3 regions of the Pseudomonas sp. NPDC087336 genome follow, and region 2 is predicted to be linked to each of the others. Evidence: predicted binding sites of a transcription regulator. Region 2 holds the regulator's gene; each other region holds the start of a gene.
What was found. Region 2 encodes sigma-54, which starts transcription at its own class of promoters, with help from an activator protein. Its sites were predicted from a motif close to ANTGGCATNNANNTTGCTNT; they were not measured.

Region 1 (4,660 bases), on a different contig from region 2:
CCAGTCCTATATCAGCCCGTTCATTCGCCTGGAACTGCGCAGCGGCATGCTCGGCAGCGACATGGCGGTCAACCTCAAAGGCACCGACCCCCTGGCCCTCAGCGTTACCGGCCGCGCCCAGGTGGATCAGTTGCATACCCTCGACACCCTGAAAACCCGCGACTTCCTCAAGTGGCAACAGTTAGTAGTCGAAGGCCTGAACTATCAACACGGCGACAGCCTGTCGATCGACAAGATCAACCTGCTGCAACCCTATGCGCGCTTCATGATCAACGATGACCGGACCACCAACATCGATGATCTGCTGATCCCACAACCGGCCGACACTGGCGCTGGCGCCAAGCCTGCCGCCGCCAAACCCGCCGCCAGCAAGGACAAGCCCCTGGGCATCCATATCGGTGGCATTGCCATCAACGACGGTTCCGCGAACTTCGCCGACTTCAGCCTGACCCCGAACTTCGCCACCGCTATCCAGCAGCTCAACGGTTCGATCGGCACCATCGACAGCCGTCAGGCGAAACCGGCCAGTGTCGACATCAAAGGCAAGGTCGATCGCTATGCACCGGTGACCATCAAGGGCGCGGTCAACCCGTTCGACCCGATGGCCAGCCTCGACATCGCCACCAGCTTCAAACGCGTGGAACTGACCACGCTGACACCCTACTCCGGCAAGTTCGCCGGTTATCGCATCCGCAAGGGCCGGCTCAACCTCGATTTGCATTACGTGATCGTCAAGGGCCAGCTCAAGGCTGAAAACAAAGTGGTGGTCGAGCAGTTGCAACTGGGCGAAAAAGTCGACAGCCCGGATGCCGTGAGCCTGCCACTGAAACTGGCCATCGCCTTGCTCAAGGATGTCGATGGCAAGATTTCCATCGAACTGCCGGTGAGCGGCGACCTGAATAACCCGCAGTTCAGCGTGATGCCGATTGTCTGGCAGACCCTGCGCAACCTGATCGTCAAGGCCGCCGCCGCGCCGTTCAAGCTCATTGGCGGCCTGGTGGCCGGTGGTGGTTCGCAAGACCTGGGTACCGTGTCATTCGCCCCGGGCTCGAGCGACCTGAACAAGGACGCCGAAGCGGCACTGGTCAAACTGTCCCAGGCCCTCAAGGAACGTCCGGCCCTACGCCTGGAAATCGAAGGCACCGCCGCCAAGAGCAGTGACGGCCCGCTGATCGCCGAGCAACGCCTGGAACGGGAATACCAGTACAACTACTACAAAATGCTCCAGCGCCGTGGCGACAAGGTGCCGGCGAAGGCTGCCTTGCTGGAGGTGCCCGACAGCGAGAAAGGCCCGTTGCTGGAAGGGATCTACCGCACACGCCTGAAGGTCCAGCCACCTGCCGAATGGAAAGACCTGGGCAAAGAAGAACGCACCGCGAAAATGCGTGCGGACGTGATCCAGTTCTGGAGCTCCAGCGAAGTGTTATTGCGTGAGCTGGGTCAGGAACGCGCCAGCAGCATCAAGGATTACCTGGTCGACAAGGGCCAGCTCGCCGACGACCGCGTGTACTTCATCGATGCCCAGTTGGGCGAAGCGGAAAAAGACGGCAAGGTCGTTACGCCACTGCATCTGGACGCCGAGTGAACTAAACGTCAAAAGATCGCAGGCTGCGATCTTTTGCTTTAAATAGAACAGGCCCCGACACGAATGCCAGGGCCTGTAATGGCCACGTCCTTGTGGCCGGTCGCATGAACTTCTAAGTTGCGGCAGACGTATGACTCAGCCCGCCTGCCGCGCCTTCTCCCAGTCCAGGCGAGAAGTCTTGCCTTACTCGGCTTTGAGGCCGTCAGCGGAGACTGCCTTGACGCCTTTGATTTTCTTGGTGATGGCCACCGCAGTGGATTTCTGAGCGTCCGTTACTGCAACGGTGGACGACAGGGACACAACACCCTTGTTGGTTTCCACTTTGATATCGGTACCTGGAATGCCTTTTTCGGTGACCAGGTCTGATTTGACTTTGGTAGTGATCCAGGTATCGGAAACATCCTCTTTCGCTTCGGTCATTTCACCGGCGGCCAGCATCATCGGTGCTTGTGTGGCCTGAGTCTGGGCAAACGCAGCGTTGGCCATGGTCAGGGTCAGCGCGGTAGCAGTAGCGGCAGCAATAGCGAACTTCTTCATACGAGTAACTCCTGTTTTTCTGGAAAGTCTGCTGGGTGATCTGTCAGCAGGGTTACCAGAGATATTGCGAACGCTGTGCCAACTTTGAAACAAACATTAATTTCTTATAAATCAATAAGTTAGAAAAACAGTCATTTTTCACAATCATGCAAAATGCATGAGTTGGACATTATCGACATGCAAGTTGCGGGTTTTGAAGAAGGCCTAAGGCCATGAATTTTTGGAAGTTTTCTCAATGAGTCGATGTTTCTGAACAGCGAGCAAAAAATACCCCGCAGCGGCGGGGTATCAGGCAATAAACCAATGGATCAAGCTTTCGGCGCAACGCCCGTGCAGCCTTTCGGCGCGTAGTCCTGGTCGACACCGGTGGTGCACGCCCAGCCAGTCAATGAGCGCGTCAGGGTAATGGTTTTATTCAGCACCTGCGCCGGAGCATTGAGGATTGTGCAACCAATCGTGCCCGTACCCTCGGCAGCTTTGCCCGCTGCGGTCATGGTGCAGTTGGACGTGCTGGCGGAACCGCCCACCTGCGCCAGATCCGGGTCCGTCCCCTGGTTCATCAGATCTTCAAACGGCACCTTCAATGCTGAAATCTCGGCCAACCCGGCCGTGACCTTGGCCCGCGCCTGGTACTTGGAGTAAGCAGGGAGCGCAAACGTCGCCAGAATCCCGATGATCGCCACCACTATCAGTAACTCGATCAGGGTAAAACCTTTTTGATTGTTCAATGACAGCCTCCGTGCATGAGTCGAAATCTCATGATCTGCACCGTCTGCAGCACAGCCCATGCCAAGCCCGTGGCGCCCTGTTCCCGGGGTGCACGGTCGCCACAAAGCTCCCTTTTACCCTCAGGAACCGCACAATCTGACACTTTTCGTCACCTCAAGAGCGCTGGTTTGGCTCCACCAATTGACTAGGCTATAAGTCTTGAATGCCTTGTACCCGGTATCCCGAGGAACGCATCGGCACATTCACGATCTATGAGGGTCGGTTGCGATCAATGCAACGGCGTTATAACGGGTCAGCAAGGACTGAACATGGCAGTCAAGGCAGCAAGAACCAGCGTGTACACCTGGGAAGGTACAGACAGGAAAGGCACGAAGGTGACGGGCGAGTTGAGCGGTCAAAACCCGGCGCTGATCAAGGCGCAATTGCGCAAGCAAGGCATCAATCCTGGCAAGGTGCGCAGGAAAACCACGTCGATTTTCAATCTCGGCAAACGCATCAAGGCCCAGGACATTGCCCTCTTCACCCGGCAGATGGCGACCATGATGAAGGCCGGCGTGCCGTTGTTGCAGTCGTTCGACATCATCGGTGAAGGCTTCGACAACCCGGCCATGCGCAAGCTGGTCGATGAGGTGAAGCAGGAAGTGGCAGCGGGCAACAGCTTCGCCGCGGCCCTGCGCAAAAAACCGCAATACTTCGATGAGTTGTACTGCAACCTGGTGGACGCCGGGGAGCAGGCCGGCGCGCTGGACACCCTGCTGGAACGGGTGGCGACCTACAAGGAAAAAAGTGAAAGTCTCAAGGCGAAGATCAAAAAAGCCATGACCTACCCGCTGATCGTCGTGTGCGTCGCGATCATCGTGACCGGCATCCTGCTGATCAAGGTGGTGCCGCAATTCGAATCGGTGTTCAAGGGTTTTGGTGCTCAATTGCCGGGCTTCACCTTGATGGTCATCGACCTGTCGCAGTTCATGCAAGCGTGGTGGTGGATGTTGCTGGGCGCAGTCATTGCGGCTGCTCTGGCTGTGCGCCGCGCCCTGAAAACCTCGCAAGGTTTTCGCGACCGAACGGACACCTGGCTGCTGAAACTGCCTTTGATAGGCACCTTGATGTACAAGTCCGCGGTGGCCCGTTTCGCTCGCACGCTGTCGACGACCTTCGCCGCCGGCGTACCGCTGGTCGACGCCCTGGAGTCGGTGGCCGGCGCCACCGGCAACATCGTGTTCAAACGCGCGGTGTTGCGCATCCGGCAGGACGTTGCGACCGGCATGCAGCTGAATTTTTCCATGCGCACTTCCGGTGTTTTCCCGAACATGGCCGTGCAGATGACCGCCATTGGCGAGGAGTCTGGCGCACTCGACGACATGCTGGACAAGGTCGCCGGTTTCTACGAGGACGAGGTCGACAATATGGTCGACAACCTCACCAGCCTGATGGAACCGTTCATCATGGTGGTGCTGGGTGTTATTGTCGGCGGCCTGGTGGTCGCGATGTACCTGCCCATCTTCCAACTCGGCTCAGCGATCTGACATGCCCTTGAACGAAATTCTGACCCACTTCCCGCTGGCTTTCGTCGTCATCGCCGGGGTAGTCGGCCTGCTGGTTGGCAGCTTCCTCAATGTTCTGGTGTGGCGCCTGCCGAAAATGCTCGAGCGCGACTGGCGCGTGCAGGCCCATGAGATCCTCGGGTTGCCCGACGAAACGCCGTTGCCGACCTACAATCTGATGCTGCCGCACTCCCAGTGCCCACATTGCGGCCACCGGATTCGTGCCTGGGAAAACATTCCAGTGTTCAGCTTCCTGTTCCTGCGC
Region 2 (4,660 bases):
GTTCAGTCAGGTAGACGGAGCGGTGATGGCCGCCGGTGCAGCCAATGGCAATGGTGACATAGGCACGGTTGCTGGCGGCAAAGCGTGGCAGCCATTTGAGCAAGTAAGTAGAAATGTCCTGGAACATTTCCTCCACATCGGGTTGCGCCGCCAGGTATTCGGCCACCGGTTGGTCGAGCCCGGACTGCTCGCGCAGTTCCGGCTTCCAGTAAGGATTGGGCAGGCAGCGCACATCGAATACCAGGTCGGCGTCGACCGGCATGCCGCGCTTGAACCCGAACGATTCCACGAGGAACGCCGTACCGGGTTCCGGCTGGTTCAGCAGGCGCAGCTTGATGGTATCGCGCAGTTGATACAAGTTCAGGCTGGTGGTGTTGAGCTTGAGATCGGCAAGGTCGGCAATCGGCCCGAGCAGGGTGGTCTCGTCGTTGATCGCTTCGGCCAGTGAGCGGTTGGCATTGCTCAGCGGGTGGCGCCGACGGGTTTCCGAGAAACGTTTGAGCAGGGTTTCCTCGTCGGCATCCAGGTACAGGACATCACACTGGATGTGGCGACTGCGCACTTCGGCCAGCAACTCGGGGAACCGCGACAGGTGGCTTGGCAGGTTGCGTGCATCGATGGATACGGCAACCAGCGGTTGTGCCAGCTCGGTGTGGATCAGCGCTCGCTCGGCCAGTTCGGGCAGCAACCCCGCCGGCAGGTTGTCTATGCAGTAGTAGCCGTTGTCCTCGAGGACGTCGAGGGCGGTACTTTTACCCGAGCCGGAGCGGCCGCTGACGATGATCAAGCGCATGATTACTGCCCGTTTTGCTCGCTCAGGACAACCTGATACAAGGCTTCATTGCTCGGGGCGCTGCGCAGTTTGTCGCGCACGTCCTTGCGGTCGAGCATGCTGGCAATCTGGCGCAACAACTCCAGGTGCGCATCGGTGGCGGCTTCCGGGACCAGCAGCACAAACAGCAGGTCAACCGGGGCGCCGTCGATGGCGTCGAAATCGATGGGGGCATCCAAGTGCATCAAGGCGCTGATGGGTGCGTTGCAGCCCTTCAGGCGACAGTGGGGAATGGCGATGCCGTTGCCAAAACCGGTCGAGCCCAGTTTTTCACGGGCAATCAAAGCCTCGAAGACATCTTGCATCTCCAGATCCGGCACTTCGCGATGGATAAGGTTGGCAATTTGCTCGAGGGCTTTCTTTTTACTGCCGCCCGGCACGTTCACCAGGGAACGGCCGGGGGTCAGGATGCTTTCAAGTCGGATCATGGGTTGGGAGTGTTAACGACCCGTAGCGCCCTGGAGGAGGCTCTGGGTCTTTTCCTTATGCTTTTTGAGTTGTTTATCCAGCTTGTCGGTCAATGCGTCGATCGCCGCGTACATGTCGGTATGTTCCGCGTTGGCGACCACTTCATTGCCGGGAATATGCAGCGTGGCTTCGATTTTCTGCTTCAGCTTTTCGACCGTCATCGTGACCTGCACGTTAGTGATCTTGTCGAAATGTCGCTCCAATCGTTCGAGTTTTTCGCCGATGTAGGAGCGAAGAGGTTCGGTCACTTCCAGTTGGTGTCCACTGATGTTGACTTGCATACAGCTTCTCCTTCGTTGCCAGTGCATAAAGCGGCAGATCCAGATGATCTGCCACTGGAACGCTGTGGCGTGGCCCTACATCAACCGCTTGCGTTCGCTCGAAGGCGCGATCCCCAGGGATTCGCGGTACTTGGCGACGGTGCGGCGGGCCACCTGAATGCCTTGTGCCTCCAGTAAACCAGCGATCTTGCTGTCACTCAACGGCTTTTTCTGATTTTCCGCAGCTACCAGTTTTTTGATGATCGCGCGAATCGCCGTGGACGAGCATTCTCCGCCTTCGGAGGTGCTGACGTGGCTGGAGAAAAAGTATTTCAGTTCATAGATTCCCCGAGGGGTATGCATGAATTTCTGCGTGGTGACCCGTGAAATCGTCGACTCGTGCATGCCGACTGCTTCGGCGATGTCATGCAGGACCAATGGTTTCATCGCCTCGTCGCCGTACTCCAGGAAGCCGCGCTGATGCTCGACGATCTGCGTGGCCACTTTCATCAGGGTTTCGTTGCGGCTTTGCAGGCTCTTGATGAACCAGCGGGCTTCCTGCAGCTGATTGCGCATGAAGGTGTTGTCGGCGCTGGTGTCGGCACGGCGAACGAACCCTGCATACTGGGCGTTGACCCGCAGGCGAGGCACCGACTCCTGGTTGAGCTCCACCAGCCAGCGTTCGTTGTCCTTGCGCACGATCACGTCGGGAACCACGTATTCGGCTTCGGTCGACTCGATTTGCGAGCCCGGGCGCGGGTTGAGGCTCTGGACCAGTTCGATGACCTGGCGCAGTTCATCTTCCTTGAGCTTCATGCGGCGCATCAGCTGGCTGTAGTCGCGGCTACCGAGCAAGTCGATGTAGTCGGTGACCAGGCGCTTGGCTTCGGCCAGCCAAGGTGTCTTGGCGGTTAGCTGGCGCAATTGCAGCAGCAGGCATTCGCCCAGGTTGCGCGCACCGATACCGGCGGGTTCGAATTGCTGGATGCGGTGCAGGACGGCTTCGATTTCGTCCAGTTCGATGTCCAGTTCCGGATCGAAGGCTTCGAGGATTTCCTCCAGCGTCTCGTCCAGATAACCCTGGTTGTTGATGCAGTCGATCAGGGTCACGGCGATCAGGCGATCGGTGTCGGACATCGGTGCCAGGTTCAATTGCCACAACAGGTGGCTTTGCAGGCTCTCGCCGGCCGATGTGCGGGTGGTGAAATCCCACTCGTCGTCATCGTTGCTCGGCAGGCTGCTGGCACTGGTCTGGTAGACGTCTTCCCAGGCGGTGTCGACAGGCAGTTCATTGGGGATGCGCTCGTTCCAGTCGCCTTCCTCGATGTTATCGACGGTCGGGGCGCTTTCCTGGTATGAGGGTTCCTGGGTGTCGGTACTGGGCTGGTGTTCGGCGTTGTCGGCCAGTGGGTCGGAATTATCGAAGTCGTCGCCTTCTTCCTGGCGCTCGAGCATCGGATTGGACTCCAGGGCCTCCTGGATTTCCTGTTGCAGGTCCAGGGTCGACAATTGGAGCAGGCGGATGGCCTGTTGCAGCTGCGGTGTCATCGTCAGCTGCTGGCCCATTCTCAAGACTAGCGATGGTTTCATGGCAGGGGCTTAACACCTTATTCGCCGGCGCACATGCGCCATCCACTACAGGGCGCCGGAGCGCCAAACTTAAGCAAATTATATGCCCGAAACTGCGGCGTTTGCCTAGAGCGCTGTAACAATAAAAAAAGATTGATTTTTTATTGCGGCAAGCGCTCGGCCGACCCGCCGGACACCGCGATGCTTACAGGCGGAATTCATGCCCCAGGTACACTTCCTTCACCAGGTCATTGGCCAGGATGGTTTCAGCGTCGCCTTCGGCGATCAGTTGGCCATCGTTGACAATATAGGCGGTTTCGCAGATATCCAGGGTTTCACGGACGTTGTGGTCGGTGATCAGCACGCCGATCCCCTTCGCCTTGAGGTGGTGGATGATCTGCTTGATGTCGCCTACCGAGATCGGGTCCACGCCGGCGAATGGTTCGTCGAGCAGGATGAATTTCGGGTTGGTGGCCAGTGCCCGGGCGATTTCCACGCGGCGGCGCTCGCCACCTGACAGGCTCATGCCGAGGCTGTCGCGGATGTGGCTGATGTGGAACTCCTGCAGCAGGCTTTCCAGTTCCTTGCGGCGACCGGCCTTGTCGAGTTCCTTGCGGGTCTCGAGGATGGCCATGATGTTGTCGGCCACCGACAGTTTGCGGAAGATCGATGCTTCCTGCGGCAGATAACCGATACCCGCCTTGGCGCGACCGTGCATCGGCTGGTGACTGACGTCGAGGTCATCGATCAGCACGCGGCCCTGATCGGCCTGTACCAGGCCGACGATCATGTAGAAGCAGGTGGTCTTGCCGGCGCCGTTGGGGCCGAGCAGGCCGACGATCTGGCCGCTGTCGATGGACAGGCTGACGTCACGCACGACCTGGCGGCTCTTGTAGCTCTTGGCCAGATGCTGAGCTTTCAGAGTTGCCATTACTGCGCCTTTTGCTCGTCGGTTTTCTTTTTCGGCTGGATCACCATGTCTATGCGCGGACGCGACTCGGTCACCTTGCTGCCCGTGGCGCGACCGGCGCTGGCCAGTTTTTTCTCGGTGTCATAGACGATCTTCTCGCCCTGGGTGGTGTTGTTGTCCTTGTCGACGACCTTGGCCTTGTCGATCAGCACGACGCGGTTTTGCGTGGCGTGGTACTGGATGGTTACGCCCCAGCCTTGCACAGGCTTGGCGTCGCCTGCCGTTTGCAGTTGCTCGAAATAGGCCAGGTTGCCCACCGAGGTCACTACGTCGATGTCGCCATTGGGGGCGCGGGTCATGGTCACCTTGTTGCCGGTCACCTTCATCGAGCCCTGGGTGATGATCACATCGCCCGTATAGGTGGCTACGCCGTTCTTGTCGTCCAGTTGGGCATCGTCGGCCTGAATGCGGATTGGCTGCTGCTGATCGTCCGGCAGAGCCCAGGCGCTCACGCTTCCCAGTGCTGCGCCCAGACTGAGCAAAATAGGGAGGGTTTTAACGAGCCTCATACTGTCCTCTTACGTTCGATAGCAGGTGTATCCTGCTTTCTTTCAAATACGC
Region 3 (4,660 bases), on a different contig from region 2:
AAGGCTTTTTCCAGGACCCAACGGATAGAACGGTCGTCATCGACGATCCACACGGTTTCACTACGGCTCATGTCGATGTGGCTCCTTGTTCCAGTGGCAGAAAGATCGAGAAGGTGGTGTGGCCGGGGTGGCTGTCACATTCGATCAAGCCCTGGTGCTGGCTGATGATGTTCTGGGTAATGGCCAGGCCCAGCCCGGTACCGTCCGGACGGCCGCTGACCATGGGGAAAAAGATGGTTTCCTGAAGATCCGCAGGAATGCCTGGACCGTTGTCGATGATTTCGATCTTGGTCACCAGGCGATGGCGCACGTGGCCAATGGTGAACTGGCGCATGGCGCGGGTGCGCAGGCTGATGCGACCCAGGCGCAGCTCATTCTGGCTGCTGATGGCCTGCATCGCATTGCGCACGATGTTCAGCACGGCCTGGATCATTTGTTCGCGATCGATCAGGACGTCTGGAATGCTCGGGTCGTAGTCGCGCACCAAAGTGATGCAGCCCTGGCTTTCGGCCTCGACCAGGTGGCAGACGCGCTCCAGCACTTCATGAATGTTGCACATGGCCAGCGATGGCAGCTTGTTCGAGCCGAGCATGCGATCGACCAGGTTGCGCAGGCGGTCAGCCTCTTCAATGATGACATTGGTGTAGTCGCGCAGGCTTTCTTCCGGCAGCTCGCGCGCCAGCAGTTGTGCCGCGCCGCGAATACCGCCCAGCGGATTCTTGATTTCATGGGCCAGGCCGCGCACCAGCATCTTGCTGGTTTCCTGCTTTGAAAGCTGTGCTTCTTCCTTGGTGATGCGCAGCAAGCGGTCGCGAGGGTGGACTTCGAGCAGCAGCAGTGTGTCGCCGCCTGAAAGGATCGGTGTTACCGCGTAATCGACCGTCAGGGTCTGGCCGGTAAGGGCGGTGAGCATCGCTTCGCGCTTGGTGAACGGATGCGCCTGCTGTACCGCCTGGCGCAACGAATTCAGCGCCTCGGTGGACTCGGTAAACAGCTCGCTGATGAACTGCCCATGGCTGCGCTGGCCGCTAATGGCCAGGAGCATTTCCGCCGCGGGATTCATGTACTCAAGGCGCAATTCGGCGTTGAGCAGGATGGTGGCGGTGGTCAGGTTGTCGAGAAGCAGGCGATGCAGTGCGTCACTGATGGTCATTCAGGACCTCTTTTGGAGCAGGGCGCGCGCATGAATAACGCGCTGATGCGAGGAAAATGCAAAAACCAAACCAAGGCTCCGAAAAGAAGCGCTTAACCCCTGAAACAGGCGTTTGACGCTCGATTGCGTGGCGTTCTGCCAGCTTTCGCGGGTAGTTTCGAACCAAAATGGGCTGCAATGTGCGCGCGGTGCAACCATTCGCACCAATATAGTGCGCAAAGCTGAACGAGGTTGGAAGTCCTTCAGCGCTTGTGCACCCGCTGCAATGTGAAGGTGACGGTAGGGCTTTGCTGCACGATGGTTTCGCCACTGACGACCTGCACGGCGAGGCGGTGCGAGCCGCGGTCGATGTTCACCAATTGCAGGATCGGTACGTTGCCGGGTTGGCCATAAGGCTGTCCGTCCAGCAACAGCTGCAACAGATGCGGGCCTTGCAGGCGCGGTTCGATCATTACGGTGACAGTGAAGGTGCCGTTGTTGGCGCGCAGGGCTTCGGTGGTGGGCAGGCCGGTGAGTTCCAGTACGTTGTAGGCGATGCGTGGCTGGTCTTGTTCAGGGGTGGGTGTGGGAGATGCTTGTGTGGGCTGGGGCTGAACGCGGTTGAGCGGTGGCAGTTCGACCGGTTGCGCGGTGACGCCATCAGGGGGTTGATTGCTATACGCCGTGTTGCCTTGAGCGTCGGTGTACTTGTAGATCTGCGCTGTGGTGGGCAGGGCAATCAGCAGCAGGATGAGGAGAAAACCACGAGCCATGAAATCGACCGGAAACGAAAGCATAGGAGTGCAGCATAGGTCAGGGTGGTGGGTTGACCCAAATCGTCATCATTACAGGAAGCAAGATCAAAAAAGGCCTCCCGAAGGAGGCCTCTTTTTGTCACGCCGCGTGTCGCAGCGCTACCGGATTAGCAGCTGTAGTACAGCTCGTATTCCAGTGGGTGTACGAAGGTACGTACCTTGATTTCTTCTTCGCTTTTCAGGGCGATGTAAGCGTCGATGAAGTCGTCGCTGAAAACGCCGCCTTTGGTCAGGAACGCACGACCTTTGTCCAGCTCTTCCAGGGCTTCTTTCAGGCTGCCGCAAACTTGTGGGATCTCTTTCGCCTCTTCAGGCGGCAGGTCGTACAGGTTTTTGTCAGCTGCGTCGCCAGGGTGGATCTTGTTCTGGATGCCGTCCAGGCCAGCCATCAGCAGTGCGGCGAAGCACAGGTACGGGTTGGCAGCCGGATCCGGGAAGCGTGCTTCGATACGACGGGCTTTCGGGCTCGACACGTAAGGAATACGGATCGAAGCCGAGCGGTTGCGAGCCGAGTAGGCCAGCATTACCGGAGCTTCGAAGCCTGGAACCAGACGCTTGTAGGAGTTGGTCGCCGGGTTGGTGAAGCCGTTCAGGGCCTTACCGTGCTTGATGATGCCGCCGATGAAGTACAGGGCGGTATCGGACAGGCCGGCATAACCTTCGCCAGCGAAGGTGTTCTTGCCTTCTTTCCAGATCGACATGTGTACGTGCATACCCGAGCCGTTGTCGCCGTACAGAGGCTTAGGCATGAAGGTAGCGGTACGGCCGTAGGCATCGGCAACGTTGTGCACGACGTACTTCAGGGTTTGGGTTTCGTCGGCTTTCTTCACCAGGGTGTTGAACTTGACGCCGATTTCGTTCTGGCCGGCAGTTGCCACTTCGTGGTGGTGAACTTCGACGGTCAGACCCATTTCTTCCAGTGCGTTGCACATGGAGGTACGGATTTCGTGGTCGTGGTCGAACGGCGGAACCGGGAAGTAGCCGCCTTTGACGCCTGGACGGTGGCCTTTGTTGCCGCCTTCGATGTCCTGGTCGGACATCCAGGAACCTTGTTCGGAGTAGATCTTGAACATGGAGCCGGAAATGTCGGACTTGAACTTCACTTGGTCGAAGATGAAGAACTCTGGCTCTGGACCGGCGAACACGGTGTCACCGATACCGGTGGATTTCAGGTGCTCTTCGGCGCGCTTGGCGATCGCACGTGGGTCGCGGTCGTAGCCTTGCATGCTCGAAGGTTCGATGATGTCGCAGACCAGGATCAGGGTCGGCTCTTCGGTGAACGGGTCCAGAACAGCGGTGGAGTCGTCCGGCAGCAGGATCATGTCGGAGGCTTCGATGCCTTTCCAGCCAGCGATGGAGGAGCCGTCGAACATTTTACCGACTTCAAAGAAGTCATCGTCCAGCGCATCGCGAGCCGGCATGGTCACGTGGTGCTGAGTGCCCTTGGTGTCTGTGAAGCGCAGATCAATCCACTTGACGTCATGATCTTTGATGAGTTGAACCGACTTCGACATAGTGTCCTCCGGGTGGATTAGGGCTGGTAGTGGATGCCCTTAAATGTTTGTGATGCCGGCGCGAATACTCTGCCAAGGCAACCTGCCTCACAAGGGAGCAAATTGCATGCCAGTGCCCCACCATGGGTTTTTTGCCCCAATTTCACGCTTTTAGAGGTGCAAAAGGCTATAAAGCAGAAAATTGCGCCCCTTAATGTGGCGCCTAAATCTAAAATTGACCTGTTTTGGTGCGTGCAAAACCTTCTGCACATTAACTGGTTAAACCTTGAGCAATTTCCGCTATAATCCGCGCCCCCCTTTTTCGGCAGGCCTCGCGCGCGCTGTTTCCATGAAATTAATCGTAAAAGTCTTTCCAGAGATCACCATCAAGAGCCGCCCGGTACGGATGCGTTTCATCCGCCAGTTGGCCAAGAACATCCGTGCCGTGCTCCGTGACCTGGACCCGGCTGTGGTGGTGAACGGCGTGTGGGACAATCTCGAGCTGGAGACCCGCGTCAGCGACCCCAAGGCCCTGAAGGAGATGGGCGAGCGCCTGAGTTGCATGCCGGGTATCGCGCACTTCCTGCAAATCGACGAGTACCCGCTGGGTGATTTCGACGACATCGTCGAGAAGTGCAAGCAGCACTACGGTGATGCACTGGCCGGGAAGATTTTCTCGGTACGTTGCAAGCGCGCCGGCAAGCACCCATTTAGCTCCATAGACATCGAGAAATATGTCGGCAGCCAGTTGCGCCGTCAGTGCGGTGCCGCCGGAATCGACCTGAAAAAGCCTGAAATTGAAGTCCGCATCGAAGTTCGCGACCAACGGTTATTCGTGATCCACAGCCAGCACAACGGTATCGGTGGTTATCCGCTGGGTGCGCTGGAACAGACGCTGGTGCTGATGTCCGGTGGCTTCGATTCCACCGTCGCGGCCTACCAGATCATGCGTCGCGGCCTGATGGCGCATTTCTGCTTCTTCAACCTGGGTGGACGTGCCCACGAATTGGGCGTCATGGAAGTCGCGCATTTCATCTGGAAGAAGTACGGCAGCTCGCAACGCGTGTTATTTGTCAGTGTGCCGTTCGAAGAAGTGCTGGGAGAAATTCTCGGCAAAGTCGATAACAGTCATATGGGCGTAGTATTGAAGCGTATGATGTTGCGCGCTTCCTCCCAAATTGCTGATCGACTGCACATCGAAGCGCTGGTGACCGGTGAGG

Region 1: a site for sigma-54 is predicted at 2,897-2,916, ahead of ACIO0C_RS21390 (pilin). Genes of this name have one in related genera too.
Region 3: a site for sigma-54 is predicted at 3,556-3,575, ahead of glnA (type I glutamate--ammonia ligase). Genes of this name have one in related genera too.

The regions. Positions count from the first base shown of each region.
Region 1 is NZ_JBIUYA010000022.1:74,642-79,301, reverse strand. Features, by position in the region: gene ACIO0C_RS21400 (DUF748 domain-containing protein) at 1-1,585, shown strand, start outside; gene ACIO0C_RS21395 (BON domain-containing protein) at 1,769-2,122, opposite strand; gene ACIO0C_RS21390 (pilin) at 2,431-2,850, opposite strand; gene ACIO0C_RS21385 (type II secretion system F family protein) at 3,160-4,377, shown strand; gene ACIO0C_RS21380 (prepilin peptidase) at 4,379-4,660, shown strand, end outside.
Region 2 is NZ_JBIUYA010000014.1:86,269-90,928, forward strand. Features, by position in the region: gene rapZ (RNase adapter RapZ) at 1-793, opposite strand, end outside; gene ptsN (PTS IIA-like nitrogen regulatory protein PtsN) at 796-1,260, opposite strand; gene hpf (ribosome hibernation-promoting factor, HPF/YfiA family) at 1,273-1,581, opposite strand; gene ACIO0C_RS16090 (RNA polymerase factor sigma-54) at 1,657-3,150, opposite strand; gene lptB (LPS export ABC transporter ATP-binding protein) at 3,335-4,060, opposite strand; gene lptA (lipopolysaccharide transport periplasmic protein LptA) at 4,060-4,608, opposite strand; gene lptC (LPS export ABC transporter periplasmic protein LptC) at 4,595-4,660, opposite strand, start outside.
Region 3 is NZ_JBIUYA010000011.1:820-5,479, reverse strand. Features, by position in the region: gene ntrC (nitrogen regulation protein NR(I)) at 1-71, opposite strand, end outside; gene glnL (nitrogen regulation protein NR(II)) at 68-1,153, opposite strand; gene ACIO0C_RS13035 (DUF4124 domain-containing protein) at 1,396-1,905, opposite strand; gene glnA (type I glutamate--ammonia ligase) at 2,055-3,461, opposite strand; gene thiI (tRNA uracil 4-sulfurtransferase ThiI) at 3,790-4,660, shown strand, end outside.